DNA from 3 places in the Streptomyces sp. SID14515 genome. Region 3 is predicted to be linked to each of the others. Evidence: riboswitches for the same ligand, from Rfam matches in the RefSeq annotation. Region 3 holds a riboswitch; each other region holds the start of a gene.
The links. A riboswitch is a leader RNA that binds a small molecule or an ion and turns the genes downstream of it on or off. The one in region 3 is predicted to bind cyclic di-AMP.
Positions count from the first base shown of each region.

Region 1: it holds a riboswitch for cyclic di-AMP, as region 3 does, so the genes downstream of both, G3I54_RS11185 (M23 family metallopeptidase) here and G3I54_RS03830 (transglycosylase SLT domain-containing protein) in region 3, are expected to answer to the same signal.
Region 2: it holds a riboswitch for cyclic di-AMP, as region 3 does, so the genes downstream of both, G3I54_RS18845 (transglycosylase family protein) here and G3I54_RS03830 (transglycosylase SLT domain-containing protein) in region 3, are expected to answer to the same signal.

Region 1 is NZ_JAAGMH010000059.1:47,046-50,955, forward strand. It holds gene G3I54_RS11175 (MerR family transcriptional regulator) at 1-489, shown strand, start outside; gene G3I54_RS11180 (PP2C family protein-serine/threonine phosphatase) at 627-1,850, shown strand; cyclic di-AMP (ydaO/yuaA leader) riboswitch at 2,061-2,213, shown strand; gene G3I54_RS11185 (M23 family metallopeptidase) at 2,225-3,259, shown strand; gene G3I54_RS11190 (aldo/keto reductase) at 3,546-3,910, shown strand, end outside.
Region 2 is NZ_JAAGMH010000086.1:16,241-20,150, forward strand. It holds gene eno (phosphopyruvate hydratase) at 1-1,237, opposite strand, end outside; gene G3I54_RS18845 (transglycosylase family protein) at 1,572-2,288, opposite strand; cyclic di-AMP (ydaO/yuaA leader) riboswitch at 2,294-2,476, opposite strand; gene G3I54_RS18850 (transglycosylase family protein) at 2,768-3,817, opposite strand.
Region 3 is NZ_JAAGMH010000021.1:57,525-61,434, forward strand. It holds gene G3I54_RS03825 (FAD-dependent oxidoreductase) at 1-1,090, opposite strand, end outside; cyclic di-AMP (ydaO/yuaA leader) riboswitch at 1,542-1,729, shown strand; gene G3I54_RS03830 (transglycosylase SLT domain-containing protein) at 1,735-2,568, shown strand; gene G3I54_RS03835 (GMC oxidoreductase) at 2,725-3,910, shown strand, end outside.

The DNA.
Region 1 (3,910 bases), on a different contig from region 3:
GAACAGGAACAGGCGCGCATCGGGCGGCAGATCGCCTCGGTGCGGACCACTCTCCACAAGACCCAGGAGGGGATGGAACTCATGGCCGATGAAGTGTTCGACGGCTTCGACCACACCGCCCACGAGCAGGAGGTGACCGAGCGCTGGGGCCGGGACGCGTACGAGGAGGGCGACCGCTGGTGGCGTTCGCTCGGGGACGGGGAGAAGAAGGCGTTCCAGGACGAGCACGAGGCCATCGCGCGTGACTGGGGGCGGGTCAGGGAGGCCGGGCTGGCCGCCGACGGGGCCGAGGCGCAGGAACTCGCGCGGCGGCACTGCGCGTGGCTGTCGTCGGCCGAGGAGCCCAGCCGTTCGTACGTGATCGGGCTCGGTGAGATGTATGTCGCCGATCCCCGCTTCGGAAAGAACTACGATCGCTACGGGGACGGCACCGCCGCCTTCGTACGGGACGCACTGACGGTCTACGCGGAACACCGGCTCTCCGACTGACCACGGGCCGGGACTCCGTTCGCTTCCCCCTATTCGGCCGATGCGGAGTCGCCGCTCGGCGCGGCTCCGGGAAGCCTGGACGGGGCGCGGTACCGTCCGCAGCCGTGGGTGGACCGGGCAGGAGTGCACAGGTGGGGATGGCCGAGAGACGGCGCAGCGGCACGGCGGGGAGCATGGACGCCGTGGGCCGTGCGGTGTTCGGGTCCCCGGAGAGCAACGTGACGCCCGGCAGCCGGGGGTCACGCCGGTTCGTCCGGATGCTGCCCGCCCTGCTGATCGTCGGCGGGCTGCTGTTCGACTCGCTGGCCCCGCCCAACTTCACCGCCGTCCCGCTGTTCGTGGCGGCCCCGCTGATCGCCGCGCCGTTCTTCTCGCTGTCCCGGACGATCCGCACCGGCATCGCGGCGATCCTCTCCGTCATCGCGATGCGGCTCTCCGACGGGACGTCCACCCAGGTGGTCCCCGTCATCGAGATGATCACCGTGCTCACCGCCTCGGTGCTCGCCCTCGTCATCAACGGGGTCGTACGGCGCAGCAACGAGCAGCTGGCCTCGGCCCGGGTGATCGCCGAGACCGCCATGCGGGCCGTGCTGCCGACGCCGGCCGAGCGGATCGGCGGGCTCCAGGTGGCCGCGCGGTACGAGGCGGCACAGGCGGACGAGTTCGTGGGCGGCGACCTGTTCGCCGTCGCGGACACCCCGTACGGCGTACGCGTGGTGGTCGGCGACGTGCGCGGCAAGGGGCTGGGCGCCGTCGAGGCGGTGGCGGTGATCATCGGGGCGTTCCGGGAGGCCGCCGAGCAGGAGCTCTCGCTGGAGGGTGTGGCGCAGCGGCTGGAGCGGGCGCTGGCCCGGGAGGGGACGCGGCGGTACGGGCTGGACGCCATGGAGGGGTTCATCACCGCCGTACTGGCCGAGATCCCGCCCGGCGCGGCCTCGCTGCGCATCGTGAACCGCGGTCACCCGGAGCCGATCCTGCTGCACGCGGACGGCGCCCTGGAGGTGCTGGCGCCCTCGGTGCCCGCGCTGCCGCTGGGGATGGACCTGGGGGTGTGGCCGGACCGGGCCGACGAGTGGGAGATGCCCGCCGGGGCGACGCTGCTCGCCTTCACGGACGGTCTGTCGGAGGCCAGGGACGCGAACGGGGTCTTCTACGATCCGGCGGCCCGGCTGCGCGGCCGGATCTTCCCGGGCCCCGAGGAGCTGTTGTCGGCGCTGACCGACGACGTACGGCTGCACACCGGGGGGCGGACCACGGACGACATGGCGCTGATCGCGGTCGGCCGGCCGGCGGAGGGGCAGCCCGTGCGCCGGACGACGGTGAAGATCGTGGGCCGGGGCGATGACACGGTGCGTAACTGAAGGACACCGCTCCGCATAACATTTGACACAACGTCAGAAAAAGGAGTGTGGCTGAGTCGCGGTCAAGTCGCCCGATTCCGCCCGCTTGTGACCCGTACATCCCCACCGCGTCCGTTAATGATCAACAGGAACAGCTTGGAATCGGGCCCGGGTGTCTATTAACGTTCGATAACGCAGCGCGGTCGTCCCAGTCGTCGTCAGAGACGGCACCGCGCGCGAGCGCCGAATTCCGCAAGGGAACCGGGGAACCACCTACATGGGGTGAATCGGACGCCTGCGTCTCGTGAGAGACGGAGGGGCCCGTAGGAGACCTTCCTGCTCCGAACCCGTCAGCTAACCCGGTAGGCGAGAAGGAAGGAAAGGAGTGCGCCCACGTGGCGTCCAACAAGCCTGCCCCTGAGGTCCCGTCACCCTTCAGTGCCGACACCTTCGGTGACGCGGAGCGGTCCTGGGAGGAGTGGAATCCCACCGAGGAGTCCATCCGTCCCGTGCGCGGCAGGCACCGCGTAGCCAAGCAGCGTGGTCTGGCCCGTAGCTCCACCGTCCTCGGGGTCGGCGTCATAGCGGCCGTCGGTGCGGGCGGCATGGCCACCGCGCAGGACAAGGCGCCGGTCTCCATCTCTCTTCCCGATTCGATCGCGGACAACCTCCCCGACGCCAAGTCCCTTCCCGGCGTCGGGTCCTTCATGTCGGACGACGCCGAGCCCGCCCCGGTCGCCGCGGCCGCGCCGCTCACCACCGCCGGCCTCACCACCGCCGAGGCCGAGGAGGGCACCGCCGACGCGGGCGAGGCCCTGCGCGCCCGGATCCTCCAGCAGGCCGAGCAGCAGCAGGCCAGCGCCGACGCCGAGGCCAAGGCCGCCGCCGAGAAGGCCGCGGCCGAGAAGGCGGCGCAGGAGGCCAAGAAGCAGCAGGACCAGGCCGAGGCCGAGGCCGCCGCGAAGAAGAAGGCCGAGGAGGAAGCGGCCGCGAAGAAGAAGGAGGCCGAGCGTCTCGCGAAGCTCGCCGCCAGCTTCTCCCTGCCCACCTCCTCGTACACGATCACCTCGACCTACGGTCAGTCCGGCGCCCTGTGGTCCTCGGGCCAGCACACCGGTCTGGACTTCGCCGGGTCGGCCGGTACGCCGATCAAGGCCGTGCACGGCGGCACGATCACGTCGGCCGGCTGGGCCGGTTCGTACGGCTACCGCACGGTGCTCCAGCTCGATGACGGCACGGAGATCTGGTACGCGCACCAGTCCTCGATCGACGTCTCGGTCGGCCAGAAGGTCACCACCGGCGAGACCATCGGCCGCATGGGCGCCACCGGCAACGTGACCGGTGTCCACCTCCACATGGAGGTCCGCACGGCGGGCGGTTCGGCGATGGACCCGATGGCCTGGCTGAACAGCAAGGGCCTCTCGGTCTGAGACCCCGGCATTTCGGTCCGGGGCCCGGGCCGTCCGGTCCGCGTCCCCGGCCCTCCGGCTGACGACGTACGTCCCTTCGTCGCCACCCCGCCCCGAAACCCCGGCAGCCCTGACGCACACCCCCCCCCGACGTCAGGGCTGCCGGTCTGTCCGGGGGCGGCCGGGCCCGGTCGGGGCCCGCGCGGCGGTGACGTGCGCCCCCGTGGTGCGCCATCCGGTGGAACGCCACCCCGTGGAACACCATCCGGCGGAATACCTCCGCCGCCCCGGCCCGTTGAACCCTCACATGACTTCTGCGCGCACTCTCGGCACCTCCGACCTCCAGGTCTTCCCCCTCGCCCTCGGCGGCAACGTCTTCGGCTGGACGGCGGACGAGGAACAGTCCTTCGCCGTCCTGGACGCGTACGTCGCGGCCGGCGGCAACTTCATCGACACCGCCGACGCCTACTCCGCCTGGGTCGAGGGCAACCGGGGCGGCGAGTCGGAGACCGTCATCGGCAAGTGGCTCGCCTCCCGCGGTAACCGGTCCGACATCGTCGTCGCCACCAAGGCCGGCGCCCACCCCGACTTCCGGGGCCTTTCCGCCGGCGCCGTCAAGGGCGCGGCCGAGGCCTCGCTGCGCCGGCTCGGCACCGACCACATCGACCTCTA
Region 2 (3,910 bases), on a different contig from region 3:
CGGCGTCGTCGAGGATCTCCTCGATGCGCAGCAGCTGGTTGTACTTGGCGACACGGTCCGAACGGGCCGGGGCGCCGGTCTTGATCTGGCCGCAGTTCACGGCGACGGCGAGGTCGGCGATGGTGACGTCCTCGGTCTCGCCGGAGCGGTGCGACATCATGCACTTGAAGCCGTTGCGCTGGGCCAGCTCGACGGCGTCCAGGGTCTCGGTCAGCGAACCGATCTGGTTGACCTTCACGAGCAGGGCGTTGGCGGAGCCCTCCTCAATGCCGCGGGCCAGGCGCTCGGGGTTGGTGACGAAGAGGTCGTCGCCGACGATCTGGACCTTGGAGCCGATGCGGTCGGTGATGACCTTCCAGCCGGCCCAGTCGTCCTCGTACAGCGGGTCCTCGATGGAGACCAGCGGGTACGCGGAGACGAGCTCCTCGTAGTACTCGGTCATCTCGGCGGCCGAGCGGGACTTGCCCTCGAACTCGTAGACGCCGTCCTTGTAGAACTCGGACGCGGCGACGTCGAGCGCGAGCGCCACGTCACGGCCCGGGACGTAGCCGGCCTCCGTGATGGCCTCGACGATGAGGTCCAGGGCGGCGCGGTTGGACTCCAGGTTCGGGGCGAAGCCGCCCTCGTCGCCGAGTCCGGTGGACAGGCCCTTGGTCTTGAGGACCTTCTTCAGCGTGTGGTAGATCTCCGCACCCCAGCGCAGGGCCTCGGAGAAGGACTCGGCGCCGATCGGCGCGATCATGAACTCCTGGATGTCCACGTTGGAGTCGGCGTGCGAGCCGCCGTTCAGGATGTTCATCATCGGAACGGGCAGCAGGTGCGCGTTCGGGCCGCCGAGGTAGCGGAAGAGCGGCAGGTCGGACGCCTCGGAGGCGGCGTGCGCGACGGCCAGCGAGACGCCGAGGATGGCGTTCGCGCCGAGCGAGGCCTTGTTCTCGGTGGCGTCCAGGTCGAACATCGCCTGGTCGATGAGGCGCTGCTCGGTGGCGTCGTACCCGACGAGCTCCGGGCCGATCTGCTCGATGACGGCGAGGACGGCCTTCTCGACGCCCTTGCCCTGGTAGCGGTTGGGGTCACCGTCGCGAAGCTCTACAGCCTCGAACGCACCGGTGGAGGCGCCGGACGGAACAGCAGCACGGCCCGTGCTGCCGTCGTCGAGGCCAACCTCGACCTCGACCGTGGGGTTGCCCCGGGAGTCGAGGATTTCCCTGGCTACGACGACGTCGATGGACGGCACGAGGCATCTCCTTCTGGGATCTGACACTGGTTGTGCAGGGTCACTGTGGCCTTGCGACCCGAGCCTATCCGGCCCGGCCGCGTCGGCCAGCCGACCGCCCGTCTCCTGGGACGAAAAAGGGCCCAAGGACCTGCATCACGGGACAAAACTCTAGAAATCTACTGGGCGGTAATAAGCGGTGGCGACAAGAGGTGAACGCAACCGCGCCCGCTCGGGCCCTCCACCCACGAAGAACCCGGCCCGGCGCGCTGGGGGGGAAGAGCGCGCCGGGCCGGGAAGCCGTGCGAGGGAGGGTGCCGCCGGACGCCCTCCCTCCGGGGAGGAGAGACGGCGTTTACTTCAGGTGGAGCTGCTGACCCGGGAAGATCAGGTCGGCGTCCTCGACGATGTCGTCGTTGAGCTTGAAGAGCTTGCTCCAGCCGCCCTTGACGTCTTCCGCCTGGGCGATGCTGCTCAGGGTGTCGCCGGCCTTGACCTTGTACTCGCCGTCACCCTTCTTGACCTTGTCGCCGGTCGGGGTGGTGACGGTCTTCTTGCTCTCGGCCTTCTTCTCGGCCTGCGGAGCGGGGCGCTGCTCGGAGCGCGTGGTGGGCTGCTCGGCCTGACGCTCGGGCTGCGCCTGCTCGGGCTTGCTCTCGGACTGGCCGGAGCCGGTGTTCACGCCCGGGTCCACACCGTCGTTGGTGAGGCCGCCTGCGCTGGCGCAGGCCCAGGCGCCCGGACCCTGCAGGTCGAGGAGCTTCTCGGCGGTGGCGATCTGCTGGTCCTTGGAGGCCAGGTCGGCGCGCGAGGCGTACTGCGTACCGCCGGCGGCGGCCCAGCTGGACTGCGAGAACTGCAGTCCGCCGTAGTAGCCGTTGCCGGTGTTGATGGACCAGTTGCCGCCGGACTCGCACTGGGCGACGGCGTCCCAGGTCTCGACGGAGGCGGCGGACGCGTTGGTCGCGCCCATCAGCGGGACGGCGACGGCGGCACCGGTGACACCCGCGAGGGTGGCGATACGGGTGGCCTTGGACGGGCGGCGGTGCTTGCCCTTGCTGTTCAGCAGCATGGAACGAATCTCCTCACCGACGCCTACGAGGTGAGCTGTCGGGTTCGGGCTGATGAGTTGCCCGGTCGCACGGTGCTGCTCGCGACTTCACCCCGAGCCGGTCCCGTACGTCCCCGTCGGTTCGACGAGGCGTCCGGACCCGGCGGCCTACCTGGGTCCCCCGCTCCTGCCTACGGCGCTTACGCGTCTGTTCCCTTCGACCGACGGCAGGATTCGGCGTGACGGTCGACGGGGCCCGCGGTGCGAGCGGCTCCGACCGTAAACACAGGCAACCCCGACATTCAAAGATGGACATAGGGGGCAATCGCCCCGAACTCCCCGCGACCGATGGGGCATTTCCGCAGGTCGGGGGCGATACGCGCGGACCGGCCGGGCGAGATGCGCCAGTTGAAGCAAAGAGACCCATGTCTCACTTCCGCAAAAGTGGACATAGGCCTCTGAACTGCCTGATTTTCCCGGGCGTTTTCGCCCGAATTGAATCAGTTGGCGGCAGGCACCTCGGCACCCTGATCCGCGCTCTGCTCCGCACCCTGCTCGGCGTCCTGACCCAGGCCCAGATCCAGGCTCTGGCCGGGCAGGATCAGATCCGGGTCGGAGCCCAGGAGGTCCTTGTTCGTCTCGTACAGGCCGGTCCAGCCGCCGGGAAGCTCCTGGGAGTCGGCGATGGCCCAGAGGTTGTCGCCGGGCTGCACCGTGTACGCGCCGGCGCTCGCCGCGCCGCCGTTCCGCCCGTCGCCGTCGCCACGCGAGGCGTGCCGGCCGGACTCACGGGGGCCGTCGCCCTGACCGGTCCCGGCCTCCTCGGGCGCGGGGGCGCCCCGGTGCTTGCCGCCCTTGCCGTTCTCGCCCGTCGAGGCGTCGGCGGTGCCGGAGGGGTCCGTGGCGTCGGGAGCGTCGGAGGACGGCGGGGCGGAGGGCGTCACCGAGGAATCGGGAGCGTCGCCGCCCTTCTCCGTACCACTACCACCCTCCTCGTCCGCCTTGTCGCCCTTGTCGGCCTTGCCACCCTTGTCGTTCTTCTCGCCCTTGCCGGATTCATCCGCTTCTTCGGTCGAACCCGCTTCGCCGGCCGGGTCGGCCGAGGGGTCCGCCGACGGATCGGCGGACGGGTCGGCGGACGGCGAGGTGCCCGGGTCGACGCCCGGCAGGCTGCCGTCCACCGCGAGACCGGAGATCACCGCACAGCTGGGCCACGCCTTCGGACCCTGGTCGTCCAGGACCTTCTCGGCGACGGAGATCTGCTGCGACCGGCTGGCGAGGTCGGCGCGGGGCGCGAACGCCGTGCCGCCGTACGCCGACCAGGTCTCCTGCGAGAACTGGAGCCCGCCGTAGTAGCCGTTGCCGAGATCGGCGCTCCACATGCCGCCACTCTCGCACTCCGCGACCCGGTCCCAGGTGGTGGCCTCGGCCGCGTGCGCGCCGCTCGCGCCGAGCAGCGGGATGGCGATGGCCGATCCCGTCACACCTGCGGCGACGACGATGGCGGGTGCCTGGCGAGGGCGGCGGTGTCTGCCGTTCGCGGAGCCCATGGGTATGCCTTCCGTGCGACTGACAAGCGAGTGACCTGAGCGCCGCGCAGCGGGATTTCGTGCCTGCGTCGGCGCACAAGTGACGCGTGAGCA
Region 3 (3,910 bases):
CGCGCTTGATCCAGCCCGTGACGTAGACCGAGGCCATGTGCTCGTCACCGGCGATGACCCGGCCCGCCTCGTGCGGGACGGTGCCGGAGGCCACGTCGAAGGGGAGCTTGGGCAGCTCCTCCGAGTAGTAGCCGACGGCGCGGTAGACGCTCTGCATGTCCCAGTCGGTGAACTTGCCGGTGCCCCGGACGTTGCCGGTGCCGTCCAGCTCGGTGCGCTCGGTGCGCAGCGCGGTGACCTTGCCGTCCTCGCCGAGGATCTCGACCGGGGACTCGAAGAAGTGCAGGAACAGCTTGTGCGGGCGGTCGCCGACATCGCGGATCGCCCAGTTCTCCAGGGTCTGCGCGACCATGTTGGCCTGCTTGTTCTCCCGGCGGGTGGCGATGGAGCCCTCGTCGTACTCGATGTCCTCGGGGTTGACGATGACCTCGATGTTGGGGGAGTGGTCCAGCTCCCGCAGCTCCATCGGGCTGAACTTGGCCTGTGCGGGGCCACGCCGCCCGAACACATGCACCTCCAGCGCCTTGTTCTGCTTGAGGCCCTGGTACACGTTGTCCGGGATCTCGGTGGGCAGCAGCTCGTCCGCCGTCTTGGCCAGGACACGGGCCACGTCCAGGGCCACGTTCCCGACGCCGAGCACCGCGACCTTCTCCGCGGTCAGCGGCCAGGTGCGCGGGACCTCGGGGTGCCCGTCGTACCAGGAGACGAACTCGGCGGCGCCGTAGGAACCGTCCAGCTGGATGCCGGGGATGTCGAGCGCCCGGTCGGCCTCGGCGCCGGTGGAGAAGATCACCGCGTCGTAGAACGACCGCAGGTCGTCCAGGCCGATGTCGTGCGGGTAGCTGACGTTGCCGAAGAGCCGGATCTGGGGCTTGTCCAGCACCTGGTGCAGGGCCTTGACGATGCCCTTGATGCGCGGGTGGTCGGGGGCCACGCCGTAACGGATCAGGCCGAAGGGCGCGGGCATGCGCTCGAAGAGGTCGATCGAGACCCCCGGGTCCTGGCAGACCTCGGATTTGAGCAGCGCGTCCGCAGCATAGATACCGGCGGGGCCGGCTCCGACAATGGCGACGCGGACGGGGCGTGTCATGGCGTGGTGATCCTTCGGGGCGGGCGAACGCGGGCAGGTACAGCGTACGTCGGAGGTAAGGGTTGGCTTACTAGTCTCCACCCCACACCGTAAGCGATCGCCCCGCGGGCCCTTCGGTCACCCCCACCCAGAGTGTCCGATTGGCCCGTTTCGTTATGCCCATATGGTCGATTTGGTTCTTTTGCTCCGTCTATCCGTAAAGGGATTTCCAGGCCTTTTGATGCATTTGCCTGGGCCTGTTTTCGCCATCACCGCGAGCGAGTGGTGAGCGTCACGTCCGAGGGCGCGGACGCAGAACCGGAGGCATCGGTTCCCTTCTGTGCGAAGAAAGTTGACGCCGTGACGGTGCGGGCCGATCCGGGAATTCCGCCATTCGATCTTGCGTGGAAAAGGGAATCCGGAATGCGGGGCTTGTTCTGTCCCGCGTTTCTCGCCTACGGTCACCGTCAATCCGGATGGAACGCCGAATCCTGCCGCCGTCCGGGAATCCGAAACCCACTCACGTACGGCAGGAGCGGGGGACCCAGGTAAGTCGCCGAACCGTAACCGGAACGGCTTGGGGTGAAGTCGCACGATCGTGCGGCCAGACATCTCCCGTCTGAACCCGACAGCTCACCTCGCAGGCGCCGGAGAGGAAATCCCCCATGCCCGCACAGGGTAAGCACCGCCGTCCCCAGTCCACCTCGCTGCGTCGTGGCCTCGCCGCCGTGACCACCGGCGGAGCCGTTCTCGCGCTCCCCGTGATCGGCGCCACCAGCGCCTTCGCGGCCCCCGCCCCCACCGCCGCACCGCAGGCCGTGGCCCCCGCCGCGGTGGTCGCCCAGGCGAATTCCGCCGTGAAGGCCGCGCCCGCCCAGCATTCCGTGGTGGCCGGCGAAACGCTTTCCAAGATCGCCCGAGAGCATTCCGTCAGCGGCGGCTGGCAGAAGCTGTACGAAGGCAACCGGAAGATCGTCGGAGAGAATCCCGACCTTATTCACCCGGGTATCAAGCTGACGCTCGGAAACAAGGCCGCCGCCCCGTCGGACGCCAAGTCCTCCAAGGCTTCCGCCGCCACCGCGCGCGGTGCGTCGGCGGACCGTGCCGACCGTTCGGAGCGTACGAACATCGCCCCGGTGGCGAAGGCCGCTCCGGCCGCCGAGAAGGCCGTCGCATACACCGATGACCTCGACGGCTGGATCAAGGAATCGCTCGCGGTCATGGCCGAGCACGGCATCCCCGGCACCTACGAGGGCATCCACCGCAACATCATGCGCGAGTCCTCGGGCAACCCCGCCGCGATCAACAACTGGGACTCCAACGCGGTCAAGGGCACCCCGTCCAAGGGCCTGCTCCAGGTCATCGACCCGACCTTCCAGGCCTACCACGTGCCCGGCACCTCGACCGACAGCTATGACCCGGTCGCCAACATCACGGCCGCGTGCAACTACGCCGCGGACCGCTACGGCTCGATCGACAACGTCTTCGGCGCCTACTGATCCTCCGCGCCCGAACCCGAGGGGCCCCGGACTGCATGGTCCGGGGCCCCTCCGTCATGCCGGACGGCGCCGTGAAGTTACCCCCAAGTTTCTAGTGACTTACCACGCGATCGACAGTAGAACCTGTTGCACTCTGTCGAGAGTGAGGGATGTCACATGAGTGACACTACCAAGCAGGATGGCGGGACCAAGGGCGTCTCGCGTCGAAGATTCATCACTGGAACAGGTTCTCTTCTGGGGGTCGCGGCGCTTGCCGGGACCACCGCACCGGCCTGGGCGAGCGCACGGGCGGCAGCAGCGCCGATCGGCTCCGGGGCCCATGTGCCCGTCCTGGTCATCGGCACCGGATACGGCGGCTCCGTCGCCGCCCTCCGGCTCGCCCAGGCCGGCACGGACGTCCACATGGTCGAGATGGGCATGGCCTGGGACACCCCGGGCGCGGACGGAAAGATCTTCGCCAACACCACCAAACCGGACGACCGCTCCTTCTGGCTGCGGACCCGGACCAAGCAGCCGCTGAGCAACTTCCTCGGCTTCCCCATCGACAAGGACGTCAACCGCTACACCGGCATCCTGGACGCCGAGGAGTTCGGCGGCATCACGGTCTACCAGGGCCGCGGCGTCGGGGGTGGATCCCTGGTCAACGGCGGCATGGCCGTCACCCCGCGCCGGGAGAACTTCGGCGCCATCCTCCCGACGGTGAACGCCGAGGAGATGTACAGCACCTACTACCCGCGCGCCAACAGCGGGCTCGGCGTCACCACCATCGATCCCGCCTGGTTCGACACCGTCGACTGCTACCAGTACGCCCGGGTCGGCCGAAAACACGCGCAGCGCTCCGGCTTCCCGTTCCTCTTCGTGCCCGCCGTGTACGACTGGGACTACATGAAGCAGGAGGCGGCCGGAACCGTACCGAAGTCGGCCCTGGACGCGGAGATCCTCTACGGCAACAACTACGGCAAGAAGTCGCTCCAGAAGACCTACATCGACCGGATCAGGGCCACCGGCCGGGTCACCATCTCCCCGCTCCACAAGGTCACCACGGTCACCCCGGCCCCCGGCGGCGGCTACACCGTGCTCATCGACCAGCTGGACACCGGCGGCCGGACCGCCGTGACCAAGACCGTCACGGCGGACAAGGTGTTCTTCGCCGCGGGCAGCGTGGGCACCAGCAAGCTGCTCGTCGGCCTCAAGGCCACCGGCGCCCTGCCCCTCCTCAACAACGAGATCGGCAAGGGCTGGGGCGACAACGGCAACGTCATGTGCGGCCGGGCCAACCACCTCTGGGATCCGACGGGCAAGGTGCAGTCGTCCATCCCGACCGGCGGCATCGACAACTGGG